4 regions of the Pantoea sp. CFCC18177 genome follow, and region 4 is predicted to be linked to each of the others. Evidence: predicted binding sites of a transcription regulator. Region 4 holds the regulator's gene; each other region holds the start of a gene.
The links. The regulator PurR, encoded in region 4, represses purine synthesis genes. The targets are predictions, from matches to a motif close to CANGCAAACGTTTGCNTG.
Positions count from the first base shown of each region.

Region 1: a site for PurR is predicted at 2,009-2,026, ahead of ACPUC8_RS20555 (NCS2 family permease). Genes of this name have one in related genera too.
Region 2: a site for PurR is predicted at 2,564-2,581, ahead of guaD (guanine deaminase). Genes of this name have one in related genera too.
Region 3: a site for PurR is predicted at 2,518-2,535, ahead of ACPUC8_RS17425 (NCS2 family permease). Genes of this name have one in related genera too.

Region 1 is NZ_JBNBPL010000024.1:74,556-78,731, forward strand. It holds gene ACPUC8_RS20540 (ketose 1,6-bisphosphate aldolase) at 1-30, shown strand, start outside; gene ACPUC8_RS20545 (carbohydrate kinase family protein) at 32-1,084, shown strand; gene ACPUC8_RS20550 (response regulator) at 1,021-1,767, opposite strand; gene ACPUC8_RS20555 (NCS2 family permease) at 2,185-3,483, shown strand; gene ACPUC8_RS20560 (hypothetical protein) at 3,739-4,134, shown strand.
Region 2 is NZ_JBNBPL010000012.1:104,027-108,202, reverse strand. It holds gene xdhA (xanthine dehydrogenase small subunit) at 1-1,068, opposite strand, end outside; gene guaD (guanine deaminase) at 1,065-2,393, opposite strand; gene ACPUC8_RS14380 (helix-turn-helix transcriptional regulator) at 3,599-4,176, shown strand, end outside.
Region 3 is NZ_JBNBPL010000017.1:107,939-112,114, reverse strand. It holds gene ACPUC8_RS17430 (Na+/H+ antiporter) at 1-941, opposite strand, end outside; gene ACPUC8_RS17425 (NCS2 family permease) at 1,081-2,430, opposite strand; gene ACPUC8_RS17420 (glutathione S-transferase family protein) at 2,778-3,440, opposite strand; gene soxR (redox-sensitive transcriptional activator SoxR) at 3,485-3,961, opposite strand; gene soxS (superoxide response transcriptional regulator SoxS) at 4,062-4,176, shown strand, end outside.
Region 4 is NZ_JBNBPL010000030.1:51,072-55,247, reverse strand. It holds gene ACPUC8_RS22845 (C40 family peptidase) at 1-611, shown strand, start outside; gene cydH (cytochrome bd-I oxidase subunit CydH) at 678-767, opposite strand; gene purR (HTH-type transcriptional repressor PurR) at 1,042-2,067, shown strand; gene punR (DNA-binding transcriptional activator PunR) at 2,064-2,975, opposite strand; gene punC (purine nucleoside transporter PunC) at 3,084-4,176, shown strand, end outside.

The sequences.
Region 1 (4,176 bases), on a different contig from region 4:
CAGGTATTTGGCAGTGCCGGGAGGGCCTGAGATGGCGCAACGCAAGGGCATTTTGGGCGCAGGCAGCATGCTGGTAGACCATGTGCAGCGTATTACTCACTGGCCGGAGCAGGGCTGGCTGGCGGAGATTACCCACAGCGAGAAATGCAGCGGTGGGGCCGCGCTCAATGTGTTGTTCACGCTGGCGCGCATGCAGGTGAATGTGCCGCTGGCGGGGGTGGGGATGGTCGGGGAAGATAATGACGGCGATTACATCGTGCAGCTGTTGGACGACCATCAGATAGATCGCCGTTTTGTCCAGCGCACCTGCAGTGTCACCACCGCCATGACCCAGGTGATGACCACGCCAGATGGGCAGCGCACCTTCTTCCATGCGCGTGGCGCCAATGCACAGCTGGATCTGCCGCATTTTGCTGAGGTCGCGACACCGCATCGTATTTTCCATCTGGGTTATCTACTGTTGCTGGATAGTCTGGATCAACCCGACGATGAATACGCCACACGCAGTGCGCGGTTGCTGGCACAGATGCAGCAACGCGATTATCTCACCTCGCTGGATTTGGTCTCGCGAGCGGGAGAATATCGCCCCCTGGTTGTCCCCGCGCTGCGCTGGCTGGATTATCTGGTGATTAACGAGCTTGAGGCGCAAGCGTTGACGGGTATCACGTTACGCAACGAACAGGGGCTGGCAGCACCAGAAGCCTTTGCGCAAGCGGCAGCATGGCTCATTGCACAAGGGGTGCGTCAGCGGGTGGTGATCCATGCGCCAGAGGGAGCGTGGGGGCAAGAAGGTACAGAAGAGGGGATCTGGCAGCCCGCGTGGTGCCTGACGCCTGAGGAGATTGTTGGCAGCGTCGGCGCGGGCGATGCCTTCTGTGCGGGTGTGCTTTATGCCAGTCACGAGAACTGGACGATGTTAGACACGCTGAAGCTGGCACACACCTGCGCCTGTTTTAATCTACATGCAGCGAATGCGCTGGACGGCACGCGGCCATTGGCCGAGATGCAGCGCTGGATGAATCAGGCTATTTGTGTTTCACGTGATGCAGAAGCGGGGCGCATCACATCCGCAGAAAAAACGTAACCCAAACCGCGGATGGTGCGGATCAGGCTGGGCTGATGTGGATTAGTTTCGATTTTTCGTCTCAACCGCATAATCAGCACGTCAATTGTGCGATCAAAGACTTCCAGGCTTTCGCTGTGGGTCAGTTCCAGCAGTTGATCGCGGGTTAACACTTTGCGGGCGTGGCCCACTAAAGCGCGCAGTAAGGTAAATTCCCCTTGGGTCAGCGGCACACTCTCCCGTTGTGGATTAAACAACTGGCAACGGGCGTCATCCAGGCGCCAGCCATTGAACTGCCACCCCTCGTCATATTGCATCTCAGGTTGAGTCAGACGGCCGCAGCGGCGTAACGCGGCTCTGGCGCGTGCCACCACCACCCGAGGGTTAAAGGGTTTCGCGATATAATCATCGGCTCCCATTTCCAGGCCTACCACCATATCCGCTTCAGAACCCATCCCCGTTAACATGATGACCAGCAGGTCTGGACGCTGTCTTTGCATCTGTTGTAGCACCAGCAGGCCGTTGGTATCGGGTAGCATCATATCCAGCATCACCAGAGCGATCTCAGGATGCAGGCTGACCAGCGCCAGCGCATCTTTGCCTTGGTGGCAGCTGTAGACGGTAAACACGTGTTCACTTAATACATCGTGCAGCAATTCACACACGGCACGATCATCATCAACGACCAAAATCGCGGGCTTCATTGCGCTGTCTCTTTGTTGCGGAAGGGTTAAAAAGCAGTGTAACCCGATGTTTTTAGGCTGCCGATTCAGGCTGCAGAAACGTGAGCGCCATCGCCTGGCAGAGTGTGAAAGCGTGCGTTGCCGCAATATTTTTTGCCGTGCGCATGGCCCTTAGGGAAAACGATTGCGCAGTGATAGTGCAATGCACCATAATCGCGCCTCGTTCTGGTTCAGAATTATCTTAAGCTTAAATACATTCGCGTACGTAAACGATTGCGTACAGTGATGGCATAGCTATTGCTATATGGACAGGGGAAAGCGGAAGGCGTTCTTGCCTTACGTCCGGCTTAAATCGCTTTCATCAAAAAAATAATCACTAGCTTAACCACATTGGCAAGAGAGAACGTGCATCCGTGCCGTCTCCGCTCATGAGAGATGATGATGTTAGAAAAACTCTTCAAATTAAAAGCGCACAACACCACCGTGCGTACGGAAATTATTGCCGGTATTACCACCTTCCTGGCAATGGCCTATATCCTGTTTGTTAACCCGAGCATCCTCGGTGCAACCGGCATGGATAAAGGTGCGGTGTTTGTGGCGACCTGTCTGGCAGCGGCAATTGGCTGCGTGTTGATGGGTTTGATCGCTAACTATCCGATCGCTCTGGCTCCCGGCATGGGGCTTAACGCCTTCTTCACCTACACCGTGGTACTGCATATGGGTTACACCTGGCAGATTGCACTGGGTGCGGTGTTCCTCTCAGCAGTGATTTTCTTTGCTCTGTCGATTTTCAAGATTCGTGAGTGGATTATTGCCAGTATTCCTTTACCGCTGCGTGCCGGCATTGCCGCCGGTATTGGTCTGTTCCTGGCACTGATTGCGCTGGAAGGTGCGGGCATCGTGGTGGATAACCCAGCCACCTTAGTGGGTCTGGGCGATCTGACGAAACCGGGTCCACTGCTGGCGCTGTTAGGCTTCTTTATTATTGTAGCGCTGGAAGCACGTCGCGTTACCGGTGCGGTGTTGATCGGTATCCTGGTGGTGACCTTTATCTCCATGGGGATTGGCCTGACGCCATTTGGTGGGGTGTTCTCTGCACCGCCTTCGATTGCGCCGACCTTTATGCAACTGGATATCTCCGGTGCCTTCAACGTGGGCCTGGTAAGTGTCATCTTCGCCTTCCTGTTCGTTGATGTGTTTGATAACACCGGTACGCTGTTGGGTGTGACCAAGCGTGCAGGCCTGGCTGATGAGCAGGGCAACGTGCCAAAAATGGGCCGTGCACTGATTGCGGATAGTGCGGCTGCCTTGTTTGGTTCTCTGCTGGGTACCTCAACCACCACCAGCTACGTCGAATCTGCGGCGGGTGTCAGTGCCGGCGGACGTACCGGTTTGACCGCCATCGTGGTCGCGGTGCTGTTCCTGCTGAGCCTGTTCTTCTCGCCATTGGCGGGTAGCGTTCCGGTTTACGCCACCGCACCTGCTCTGCTGTTCGTGGCAGTACTGATGGCTTCCGGGTTGGCTGAAATTGACTGGAAAGACATCACCACGGCTGCACCAGTGACGGTAACGGCATTGACCATGCCGCTGACCTACTCGATTGCTAACGGCATCGCCTTCGGTTTCATTACCTGGACCGTGGTGAAGTTGCTGAGTGGTCGTACTAAAGAACTCAACGCCGCGTTAGTGATTCTCTCCATTCTGTTCGTGATCAAACTGGGCTGGCTGAGCGCTTAAGTTCTGGTTTACGGAAGCCCGCTCGGGCTTCCGTGTCATCTGTTACATCTCCGTAGTTAATTCCTGTGCGATGTCTCGCAATCCTCATTGATGCACGCTTCACGGATGTGTCGACCTGGTTTAACTTCTCGCGTCGTCATTCACTGCCTGACTTTTTTATCCCAATGGCGGGTTCGTGGAATGTTTAATCAGTTCGAATCTGTTTCACTAAGGTGATAGTGGGAAGATTGAACGAATACAGTAAAGGATTTGGTGATGGATAACCCCATTAACAACATGCCTCGTTTATCTCCTCCGCTTCTTTTGGGTATGCACAATCAAGGAGAACATCCCATGGAAACGTTAACGAAACGGGTTGAACATCTGGAAAAAAACACGCAAAAAATCCAGTTTGATGTTGCTCTGCTCACGGCACGATCCGAGCATTTTGCGACGAAATCAGACATTGAATGTTTGAGAACCGAGCAGGGGCAAATGCGTAATGAACTCATGGGCGAGATGGGCCAGTTGGATAGACGCATAGATCGCAAATTTGAAAGGCTAGAAGCCAAATTTGAAAAGCTGAATGACCGTTTAACGTGGTCGATTATGATCCCGGCCATCCTGGCTGTTGTGGCATGGTTTGTGAAAACGGCTGTGATGGAAATATGAGTGTTGAACCGGAAAGTCATTCCGACCTGCTAGCAGGCCGGA
Region 2 (4,176 bases), on a different contig from region 4:
TGGAATGATGATGGAGTGAATAAACTCCCCCGCCTGCAGCACCGTTTGCCGATAGCCGATGAAGAACTGGTCGAGTGGCACCTCACGCATCACTTTTCCTTTCTGCAGGGCCAAACGCGCATTCAACGCCAGCAGCATCGGCGCACAGTCGCCAATCGGTGAAGCATTACCGATGTTGCCGCCCAGCGTGCCCTGATTGCGAATTTGCAGTGACGCAAAACGCTCGAGTGTGGCGCTAAAAGCCGGGATTTTGTCGGTCAGGAAGTGGTAACAGAGATGCAGCGGCGCGGCCGCTCCCAGCCGGAACGTGTCCTCATCTTCGCTGCACTCGGCTAATTCCTGCACCTGCTCTAAGGCGATCAACAATGGCAGACGTTGATACTGCTGGGTAATTTGCAAAGTCAGATCAGTGCCGCCCGCCAGCAAACGCGCGTCAGGATGCTGCTCATACAGCGCGGCTAACTGCGCCAGCGTTTTTGGCACAAAACAGCGGCTGCCGTTGGCTTCAAGGGTTTGCACTTCTGTGTTGTTCAATGCCTGAAGCCGCTGTACCAGCGCGGTTTCATCAGCTGTAAATGCATCTGCTACTGGCTGCTCACACGCCTGCTGCGCCGCTGCCATAATCGGTCGATAGCCGGTACAGCGGCACAGATTGCCCGCCAGCGCCTGTTCGGCATGGTGCGGATTCCAGCCTTGACTGTTTTTTTGCAAGGTAAACATGGACATGACAAACCCCGGCGTACAATAACCGCATTGCGAGCCGTGGCAATCCACCATGGCCTGCTGCACACTGTGCAGTTCACGCCCCTGCTTGAGATCTTCTACGGTAATCAACTGTTTGCCTTGTAAACTGCTCACCAGTGTCAGGCAGCTGTTGACCGTTTGATACTGCATGCGCCCCGCTACCACTTTACCCAGCGTTACCGTGCAGGCACCACAGTCTCCTGACGCGCAACCTTCCTTCGTGCCGCGCCGCTGCTGCTGATTGCGCAGGTAATTGAGCACCGTGAGATTGGGGTCTAAAGCCGTCTCGGTGATCAGGCGGTTGTTGAGCAGAAACTGGATCATGCGGTTATCTCCTCGCCATGCCGCTGCCAGACGGGTTTGCCACTCAGCCAGGTTTGGGCAATATTGCGGTCATCGCCCAGCGTCATCATGACAAACAGGCGTTCCCAGATGTCTTTACTGTTGGCACTGCGTAATTTTTGCAGCGGTGACACCGCCGGATCGAGCACCACAAAATCGGCCTCTTTGCCGGGATTGAAGTTACCAATTTTGTCATCTAAATCGAGCGCATGCGCCCCGCCCAGTGTGGCGTGGTAGAAGGCTTCACAGGCACTGAGTCGGTATTGTTGCAACTGCCCAACTTTGTAAGCCTCCCCCAGGGTTTGCAGCATATTAAAAGTGGTACCTGCGCCGACATCGGTTCCGATACCCATGCGCACACCCTGCTGCCAGCAGCGTTTGATGTTGAACAACCCGCTGCCGAGGAACAGATTGGAGGTGGGGCAGAATGCGATGGAGGAATCGGTATCGTGCAGGCATTGCCATTCGCGATCTTCCAGATGCAGGCAATGCGCAAACACACTGCGCTTACCGGTCAGTTGATGCTGGTGATACACATCAAGGTAGCCGTCGTGCTCTGGGAACAATTCGTTCACCCAGGCAATTTCCTGCTGGTTCTCACTGAGGTGTGTGTGCAGCCAGGTATCAGGGAACTCTTCACGCAGCTGACGTACCTTCTCCAGCAGCGCCGGTGATGACGTTGGCGCAAAGCGCGGCGTCAATGCATAACTAAGCCGACCACGCTGGTGCCAGCGCTCAATCAGTTCCAGGGTATGCTGATAACTCTCTTCGGGGGTTTCGGTCAGATACTCTGGCGCGTTGCGATCCATCATCACCTTGCCCGCGATCAATCGCATATCGAGCTTTTCCGCTGCGCTAAATAAGGCGTCAACGGACTGTTTGTGGACGGTGCCAAACACCAGCGCACTGGTGGTGCCATTCGCCAAGAGCTGCTGCAAGAAGAAGGCGGACATCTGCGCAGCGTGGTCCGGGCAGTGATATTGGCTCTCGACCGGGAAAGTGTATTGGTTCAGCCACTCCAGTAGCTGCTCGCCAAAGGCCCCAATCATCTCTGTTTGCGGATAGTGGATGTGGGTGTCGACAAAGCCCGGCACGATGAGTTTACCGCGCAGATCGATCACCTGAGCGGCATCAACGCGCCCTTCTGCGATCTCCCAACTTTCCAGCGCGACCACTTTGCCATCACGCAGCGTTAGTAGGCCATCTTCAAGATAGCGTGCATTGGCCGCAATCTGATCGGGCTGTGCAGCCAGGGCGGTGAAGTCAAAGAAGCTGGCGCGCAGCAGGGTTTCAGAGGCGTAAGGCATAAAAGTTCCTTGATACATGTCATTGCAGATAATTGCCTTGAAAGTGAATTGCAAGGGACATGCCAAAGCTTAGAACAAAAAATACTGTTCTATTTCAATAAAATAGGTGATTTTTATTGATTTTGAGGGCAGGATCAATTCGCAAACGAATGCGCAACCGTTTGCTGACAATGGCAAACGGTTGCTATTGGTGATGAAAGTGTAAATCGCAGAGATAACGTAGTAAGACCCGTGATTTTTTGCGCAATGCCGGTGCAATAGCGCACTCTTTTTGTGCACGAAGAATCCTGCAACACACCGGTTAGGCTTTTCATGAGCATGGTGTCAGGGTTAATGCTAAGGTGTGGCTGAGAACCTGAAATCGTTTAAGGATAAGTTTGATGTTGATGGTTAATTTTATGATTTTTAAGTTTAAATATAGAAAATCATAAAGTTAGCCATGAGCTAAAACCTGCCAACCTCTGCTAATGTCGTCTTTTCCTGCCCCTTTTTTGCCCCTTCTGCCCAGTTATGCCCCTGGATTTGCCCCTTTTTTACCCTTATGACTGTACCTGATATCAAAAACACAATGCCGCTTTTTTGATGAGTAAATTGTCATGCTGTTACGTACTCGCAGAACTAGTCACAACTCCACCCGTACTACATAGCCTTTAACCCACAAGGAAAGACCAAAAGTAGCTAACACTTAGTGTTATAGAACGGGAAAGCGGGGCAAATGTAAGAAGCTTCTGTACTGATAATGAGTGGCTGCAAGTTTTATATTCCCGCTAGCACCTTAGGCGCAGAGTTGGGGCAGCTTTTTTTGCATTAAATGAGCTCTATCACAACTTCGGTAAAGCCAAATCCGCCTAACAATTTCATCGTTTAGTTCTGTGCAGTCCAACGCAATTGATAGCCTGATTTCGGATAGGAAAAGGTCAGATGCGGATTTCAGTGCTTCTAACGCGGATCAGTGCTAGCGCGAGCTTCAACCAACTCTCATGATCCGGATACTGTCAGATAGCTAAGGCAAAAAATGCATTCAAACATGCGCATTGACTGACAGTAGACGACAATCGGGGATCTCACCCCAAATCCGGTCACTTCATAAAAACCCCTACGATACTAGTTGCCGCATTAGTTTATTTACTTTACAGTAAAGTAAATTATCTTGAATAAATCTATATTTCAACTGATGCTGGAGTCGTCCCATGAAGATATTGTGTATGGATAATGATGTTTGGGCAGTATCGGGGCTAAGTTGCCTTCTTGAGGGCCAGTTAAGCCTCGAATGCCAGCAAGTCTCTATCAGGCATACGAAAGCCATCCTTGCGAAGCATTATGTCGAATTTTTTATCACCGAACTGGCCTCCCCAAACAACAATGTAAGCGAGGTGTACAATTTTCTGAAGTTGTTGAACGCCAGATTGCCCTGGTTGAAGATTATTATCTTCACGCGTTTTGAAGATAACGCTATGTTACGCTTTTTTTTTGATAATCTCTCCCACGCGGTAATTATTACAAAGCGGGATCCAATTGGTGAGATTCAGGATGCCACAAGTAATTACAAGGACTATTACATCAAAAATTACATGCGATGGCAGTATTTAGATTCGCATCTGAATATCCTGAACAAAACAGAATTTCAACTACTCCAGTTTTTCTCAAGAGGGGAAAAACAGGTGGATATCGCCGCGAGGTATAACTTAAGCAATAAAACAATCAGCACTTACAAACGGCGTATTCTCAATAAATTATCCTGTTCCAATCATGTTGAGCTTAACTCTAAACTCAGAGAGTACGG
Region 3 (4,176 bases), on a different contig from region 4:
CAGAGTTCAACATTTGGATCGGCATTCGCCTGCGCCACCGAAGTTTCAAGGATGTCGGGCAATTGCAAGCCCAGCATCAGGAACACCATGCCGTTGAACACGAACTCCAGCATCTGCCATACGCTGTTGGCGCGCAGACGCATGGCTAACGGTGCCTGACGGATAATGCCAGAACGGGTGATGGTCATACCCGCCGCCACTGCAGCAAGGATACCTGATACGCCAAGGTGTTCAGCGATCAGATAAGAGGCGAACGGCAGTAACAGCAGCAGTACCGTTTGCGTAGCCGGATCGTCTCCGCTCCAGCGGCTCAGTAAGCGCAGCGAACGGCCATACAGCCAACAGACGGCCACACCCGCAATCAGGCCGCCGACGGCCACCTTAAGAAACTCAATGCTGGCCCCGCCCCAGGTAAATACCATGGTGCCCATTGCTACGGCGACAGCAAACTTCAGCGAGACCAGGCCCGATGCGTCGTTCATCAAGGCTTCGCCCTGCACAATCGACATGATTTTTTTCGGGATGCGCCCTTCCCCCACAATGCCGGAGAGCGCCACGGCATCGGTGGGTGACAGGACCGCCGCCAGCGCGAACGCCGGGATCAGCGGGATACCCGGCACCAGCCAGTAAATCAGGTAACCGATCCCTACTACGGTAATCAGCACTAACACCAGCGCGAGGCCGATGATTTCGCGTCCGTGATGAAGAAATTCATTAATCGGCGTTTTCCAGCCATCGGCAAACAGCAACGGCGGAATGAACAGCACGAGGAACAGTTCAGGGTCAAAATCCACGTGCAGACCAAAGCTCGGTACAGCCAGCAGTGCACCTGCAGCAATTTGTACCAGTGGCAGCGGGATTTGGAACGGCAGTATGCGTGCCGCAACGCCGGAGAGTGACACCACCAGCGTCATAATGAGAATGGTAAAGAAGATTTCCATGCTTTCCTTAGGCGAATCGTATTTATTCAAGCGATGTTGTTGCGAAGGAAAGTGTAAAACAAAACGCCGCCCGAAGGGGCAACCCTGCGTGCGGCGTGGACCAGAAAGAGACTTATCTGGAATTAAGCGTATTTAAAAGTCAGATGGCCCAGCCACCGGCGTAGAATGCCACCAGCGCAATGGCAATCACTACCGTGCCAACATTCAGTTTGCGCCACTCACCGGCAAACACGCGACCAATCACCAGGGAACCGAAGCCCAGCATAATGCCGGTGACGATGTTGCAGGTCAGCACGATGAAGACCGCCGTCACCAAACCCGACATCGCATCGACAAAATCATTGAAGTCGATTTTTGCCACGTTGCTCAGCATCAACAGACCTACGTACATCAATGCGGGTGCCGTTGCATAGGCTGGCACCAGATAGGCCAGTGGAGACATAAACAGAATCAGCAGGAACAGCAGGCCAACCACAATCGCCGTCAGGCCGGTTTTGCCCCCGGCGGCGGTACCTGCGGCAGATTCGATGTACACCGCCGCTGGCGAAGCACCGACTAACCCTGCAAACAGGCTGCTGACGGAGTCAGTCGTTAATGCGCGACCGCCGTTAATGATCTGCCCATCTTTGTCCAGCAGATTGGCCTGGCCCGCGACCGCGCGAATAGTGCCGGTGGCGTCGAATACTGCCGTCATCACCAGTGCCAATACACTCGGCAGCACCACCGGTTGCAGCGCTCCCATGATATCAAGGCTAAACATGGCGGATTGGCCATTGGCATCTTTCAGGCTTGGCATGGCAAACAGCCCTTGATAGGTCACAGCGGGATCAAAAATCAAACCCACCACGGAAATCGCAATGATAGTCAGCAAAATGCCGCCGGGAACACGACGTTTTTCCAGACCAAAGATCGCGGCCAGACCAATCAACGCCATGATCACCGGAAACGAAGTGAAGTGGCCAAGCGCAACCGGTAAGCCCGGTGCCGGGTTTTTCACCACTAAACCAATCCCGTCGGCGGCGATCAACAGCAGGAACAAGCCGATACCAACACCCGTACCGTGCGCAACGCCCATCGGCAGGTTACGTAAAATCCATGCACGAATGCCCGTCACCGAAATCAAAGTGAACAACAAGCCCATCAGGAACACAGCGCCCAACGCAACCGGCACGCTGATATGCTGCCCCAGCACAAGGCTGAACGCAGTAAAAGCGGTGAGCGAGATAGCGCAACCAATCGCCATTGGCAGATTGGCCCATAACCCCATAATGATCGATCCAAAACTGGCGACCAGACAGGTGGCAACAAACACAGCCGTCGGCGAGAAACCCGCTTTGCCGAGCATGCCAGGCACCACGATGACGGAGTAGACCATGGCTAAAAAGGTGGTCAATCCTGCCAGTACTTCCTGGCGCACGCTGCTGCCACGTGCTGAAATGTTAAACCAAGCGTCCAGTTTTCCACTGGCCGGGCGTGATTCGCCAGACATAGTCAATCCTCTGCGTTTTTTAAGATGTAATAAGCCCCACGGCCCGCGTTTGCACATCACCCTGGTGAAGGCTTCTCAGTGAGAAAAGAGGCAAACGTTTACGTGGCCGCGTATTCCAGGTCGTTAAGGGGGACACGGAAAAAGGCAAACGATTATCTGGCGTTTGCTATGGGGTTTTCAACTACTAATCGATGACAAGGCAGGATAAAGCGTCCGGTTTTGATCGGGTGATATGAGAGAATGCGACGCGAAAACGTAGCGGCGAGATTTATCGCGCATAGGTAGAGCCGTGCTGCGGCGGGTCAATGCGCAATAAATTGCGCCGCTACAGTTATGTTGTAGGGTGGCTACGCCAATGCGATCGGGCCGCCCTGCTCAACCGCACGTTGCCAAGCGGCGCGCTGCTGCATCTCCTCCAACCAGCGTGTGATAGCGGGCATCTCTTGTTGTGATCCTCGCGTCTGCAGGGCCAGCAGCGGGAAGCTCATTTGTACATCCGCGATGCTGAAGCGCGAGCCCGCGAAATAGCGATGTTGACTGAGATGCTGCTCAATGACGCTACCATGCAGTTGCAGCTGTTTATTCAGCCAGGCTTTCTGGATGCCCTTGCTCAGCGCGGCACCTGCGGGACGTAACAGCCACGGCACCGGCTTTTTCCCTAACTGCCCAAAAACCAGTTTCATCAGCAACAACGGCATCAGTGAACCTTCGGCATAATGCAGCCAGTAGCGTGCCTGGATCTGCTCATTCTCGTCGGTCAGTACCAACAGATGCTCACTGTCATATTTTTGCTGCAGGTACTCCAGAATCGCACCTGATTCCGCAATCACGCGATTACCGTCTGTGATCACCGGCGACTTACCCAGCGGGTGCACTTTCTTCAACGCTTCCGGTGCCAGCAAGTTCTTTTCACGTTGATAGCGCTTGATTTGATAGGGCACCGACAGCTCTTCCAGCAGCCATAACACACGGTGCGAACGGGAATTTTCCAGATGGTGTACGGTGATCATGCGCTTTTCCTTGCCGACGAAAGTGTTTCGGCAAGTATAGCGGATCAACTTTTGGGCTCATCCTGTTCGGGATCGAGTAACACCGCACCGGACCCTTGCTGCGCCAGACGGTCTCCGGGGTTGCGCAGCGGACAATCCCGCATCGACAAACAGCCACAGCCAATGCAGCCGTCAAGATCGTTGCGCAGGCGCGTCAGCGTCTCAATGCGCTTATCCAGCTCTTCGCGCCAGTGCTGCGTCAACGCATCCCACTCCTGCGTTGACATGCGTTTATTCGCCGGCACGTGCATCAAACTGTCACTCACTGTCGCCAGTGGAATGCCAATGCGCTGCGCGATCTTGATAATCGCCACGCGCCTCAGCACATCACGACTGTAGCGCCGCTGATTACCGCCATTGCGTGAGCTAAAAATTAACCCTTTGGTTTCATAGAAATGCAGCGCTGACACCGCCACGCCACTGCGTTTCGCCACTTCTCCGGGTGTCAAAACGGGCTTTGGGTAATTGCGTTCTTTTTTCATTTAGGGCCTTTACCTCAAGTTAACTTGAGGAATTATACTCGCACCCCAACAAAAGTTCGAATTTCAAACCAGGTAAAACAACCTTCAGAAGGATGAGACTATGATGCAACAGGAAATCATTCATTCACTGACTCACTGGATCGATGAGAATCTGGATAAGGCGCTGTCGATCGATGAAGTCGCGGCAAAATCAGGCTACTCAAAATGGCACCTGC
Region 4 (4,176 bases):
TGTCTACTACGGTGCAAAAACTCAAGCTGAAGAAGCAAAGCAAGACAGAAACCGCGCTGCACAAAACCACCCGTAAGAAATCCCTGCTGAAATCGCCAGCAAAGAAATATGGCCATCAACGCTTAGCCAAAAAAACGCGTGAAGTCGATGATGAAGCGCTGGAGCTGACCGGCATTCGCATGAGCAAATCACACCGCCAGCGTTATCAAAAGGCGCGTGAAACAGCGATGACCAAATTGATGGGCCAGTTGGGCAAACCTTATCAGTGGGGTGGCACCTCGCCGAATACAGGTTTCGACTGCAGTGGTCTGGTGTGGTACGCCTACAAAGATTTAGTCAAATACAAATTCCCGCGCACTGCGAATGAGATGTATCACTTGCATGATGCCGCGCCGATTAAGCGTCAGATGCTCGAAAAAGGCGATTTAGTCTTCTTCCGTATTAATAATCGTGGCACTGCCGATCACGTAGGTGTCTACCTTGGTAACGGTAAATTTATTCAGTCACCGCGCACCGGTAAAGACATTCAGATTAGTGCGTTGGGTGAGGATTACTGGGAGAAGCATTATGTTGGTGCACGCCGCATGATGACGCCGAAAACCATTCGTTAGTCGTTGCGCAACGTATAAAAAAAGCCGGATGCTTTCACAGCACCGGCTTTTTTTATACGCTTTTGTTTAATGCAGGATGGCCGTAAAGCTGAACGCAATAATCATTAACAGTGCGCCAACCGTGGTCATCAGGGCCAGCTTCAGATCTGTACTCATCACTACTCCTTAGTCACACTTTTATTAGGGTTAAAACAATTTTCGCACAGCGTCAGGCAAAAATCTCGTGTTATCCGCGCCAGCTTGCTAGAATCGCCGCCTTTCGTTGCGCAACCCATTTTGCGCATGCTGTATTTACAGCCTGCTGAAGCGATTTTTCCTGCCTGAACAGGCAGCGTTGACCCAAATTTTCGGGTGCAAAACCCTTCGCAGACGCAAACGTTTAACAATATACTTATCAGTACGTTGCGATAAGCCGGGGAGTACCTTTTTCATGGCCACAATTAAAGATGTAGCAAAACGCGCGGGTGTCTCCACCACCACGGTTTCGCATGTCATCAACAAAACGCGTTTTGTCGCAGAAGAGACGCGTAACGCCGTTTGGGAAGCAATTAAAGAATTGCACTATTCCCCCAGCGCCGTTGCGCGCAGTTTGAAGGTCAATCACACCAAGACATTGGGATTGCTGGCGACTTCAAGTGAAGCTCCCTACTTTGCTGAGATCATTGAAGCGGTTGAGAATCACTGCTTCGAGCGCGGCTACACATTAATCCTTGGCAATGCGCACAACGACCTGCAAAAGCAGCGTGCTTATCTCTCGATGATGGCGCAGAAGCGCGTCGATGGTCTGTTGGTCATGTGCTCCGAATACCCAGATGACCTGCTGCAAATGCTGGAGGAGAATCGCAATATCCCGATGGTGGTGATGGACTGGGGTGCTTCGCGCGGTGACTTTACCGATACCGTGCAGGACAATGCTTTCCATGGCGGTTATTTGGCTGGGCGCTATTTGATCGAACGTGGTCACCGCGATATTGGCGCGATCCCGGGACAACTTGAACGCAACACGGGCGGTGGACGCCACGCTGGCTTCTTGCAGGCAATGAATGAAGCCGGGGTCACGGTGCGGCCAGAGTGGATTGTGCAGGGTGATTTTGAACCCGATTCAGGCTATCAGGCGATGCAACAAATCTTGAATCAGAAACAGCGTCCAACTGCCGTATTCTGTGGTGGCGATATCATGGCAATGGGTGCGATTTGCGCAGCCGATGAGATGGGCTTGCGCGTCCCGCAAGATATTTCCGTGATCGGGTACGATAACGTGCGCAACGCGCGCTTTTTCACACCAGCGCTCACCACCGTGCACCAACCGAAGGCTGAGTTGGGTGAGAAAGCGCTCGAAATGTTGCTGGATCGCATCACCAGCAAGCGTGAAGAGCCACAAACGATTGAGGTTCAACCGACCTTGATTGAGCGCCGCTCCGTTGCCGATGGCCCATTCCGCGACTATCGCCGCTAACCTCGCGTTTCGCTGAGCCATTCGTGGTTCAGCGTCTCTGCATCACCCAGATAAGCCAGAAGCCAATCCAACGCGGGTGATGCTCGCTGCTCTGACCAACTGACACAGCAAGGGCTGTCAGGAAACGGCTGCGGCAGTGGCAATTCCACCAGCGTGCCTTGATCCAACAGTGGCCGCGCTAAATGCCCTGGCACCATGCCGACACACAATCCCGCCTGCAAACAATCCATTCCGGTTTCCCACTCCGGCACCACCAAACGCCGCTGATTGTCCAGGGTCCAGGTCATACGTCTGGGTAATGCGCGAGACGTATCTTCCAGCACCAGCGATGGCCAGGCACGCAATATTTCATCATTTAATTCTGTATTGTTGACCAACGGATGATCGGGACTGACAACGCAACGCCAGTTTAAGGCCCCCATATCCTGAAAGGCGAAACGCCCGCCAACCGGAACCGCCTGCGTTGCGCCAATAGCGACATCAACACGCCCGTCGGCCAGCGCATCCCAGACACCGTTGAACACTTCGTAGCTGATAATCAGCTCCATATCCGGGAAATGACGGTAAAAATCTTTCACCAGTTGTCGGGTGCGCTGGGGTTTGACGATGCAGTCCACCGCGATGCTCAACTGTCCGCGCCAGCCGTTCGCCAACTGTTGGCACTGCCTGCGCGTTGCAAGCATTTTTTTGATAACAGATCGCCCTTCACGGACAAAGTGCTCACCAGCTGGTGTTAAGACGACTTCACGATGCTGACGTTCAAACAACGGAACCGCTAACCAGGTTTCCAGTTGCCTGACGGTATAGCTGACGGCAGAAGGCACACGATGCAACTCTTGCGCTGCCGCGCTGAAACTGCCGGTGCGCGCCACCGCATCTACTACTTCCAGTGCATGCTCAGACCACATGGATTTGCCTTCAAAATTTTTAACAGCAGATTGCAAATATTAGCGTTTCACAAACCATAACGCACTCTTTTACACTCCCCGGCGTTCAATCTGCCAATGAGAATCACTATGTTGTCTTCAAAAGGATTTCTGCCCTACCTTGCCTTGCTGAGTATGCTCGGCTTTCTCGCCACGGATATGTATCTGCCCGCTTTTGGTGACATGCAACGCGATTTTGCCACGGCTCCGGGTACGATCAGCGCCAGCCTTAGCCTGTTTCTCGGTGGGTTTGCCTGTGCGCAGGTGTTTTGGGGCCCCTTGTCGGATCGCTTTGGTCGTAAACCAATTCTGTTGGCAGGATTGACACTTTTCGCCTTGGGCTGCCTTGGCATGTTGTGGGTAAGAGATGTAAACCTGATGCTGGCATTGCGCTTCGTACAGGCTGTGGGCGTCTGTGCGGCGGCCGTGAGCTGGCAGGCACTGGTGGTGGATCGCTACCCGAAAGCACAAGCCAACAAAGTGTTTGCCACCATCATGCCTCTGGTCGCGCTCTCGCCAGCTTTAGCCCCATTGCTGGGTGCCTGGCTAATGGGACACTTCCATTGGCGCAGTATTTTTATCGCGCTCACAGCGATCACCGTTTTGCTGCTCATTGGCACCCTGCAACTGACTGCCCGCAAAAAGGGTCAGGCTGCAAAGGTTGCGCAACCTGGCTGGCTCACGCTGCTGAAGACCCGCGTATACAGTGGCAACGTGCTGATTTACTCAGCCTGTTCTGCCAGTTTTTTCGCGTGGCTAACCGGTTCACCTTTTATTCTCGCCTCAGCAGGGTTAACACCCGCAGACATTGGCTTGAGCTATATCCCACAGACCATTGCTTTTCTGATTGGTGGCTTCGGCTGCCGCGCGTTGCTCAATCGTTATCAGGGTGCGCAACTTCTTCCATGGCTGCTGGTGGTGTATAGCCTGAGCATCCTCAGTCTGTTTGTGGTCGCCATGCTGCCTGCTCCATCATTAGTGGCATTATTGCTGCCTTTCTGCGGCATGGCGCTGGCAAATGGCGCGATTTACCCGATAGTGGTTGCCAGTGCTTTGGCCCCCTTCCCTCAGGCCACAGGTAAAGCGGCGGGTTTACAGAACCTGTTTCAACTCGGCCTGTGCTTTATTGCCAGTCTGCTGGTATCCGCCGGATTAGCACAAGCGCTGCACAATACGACCCTCG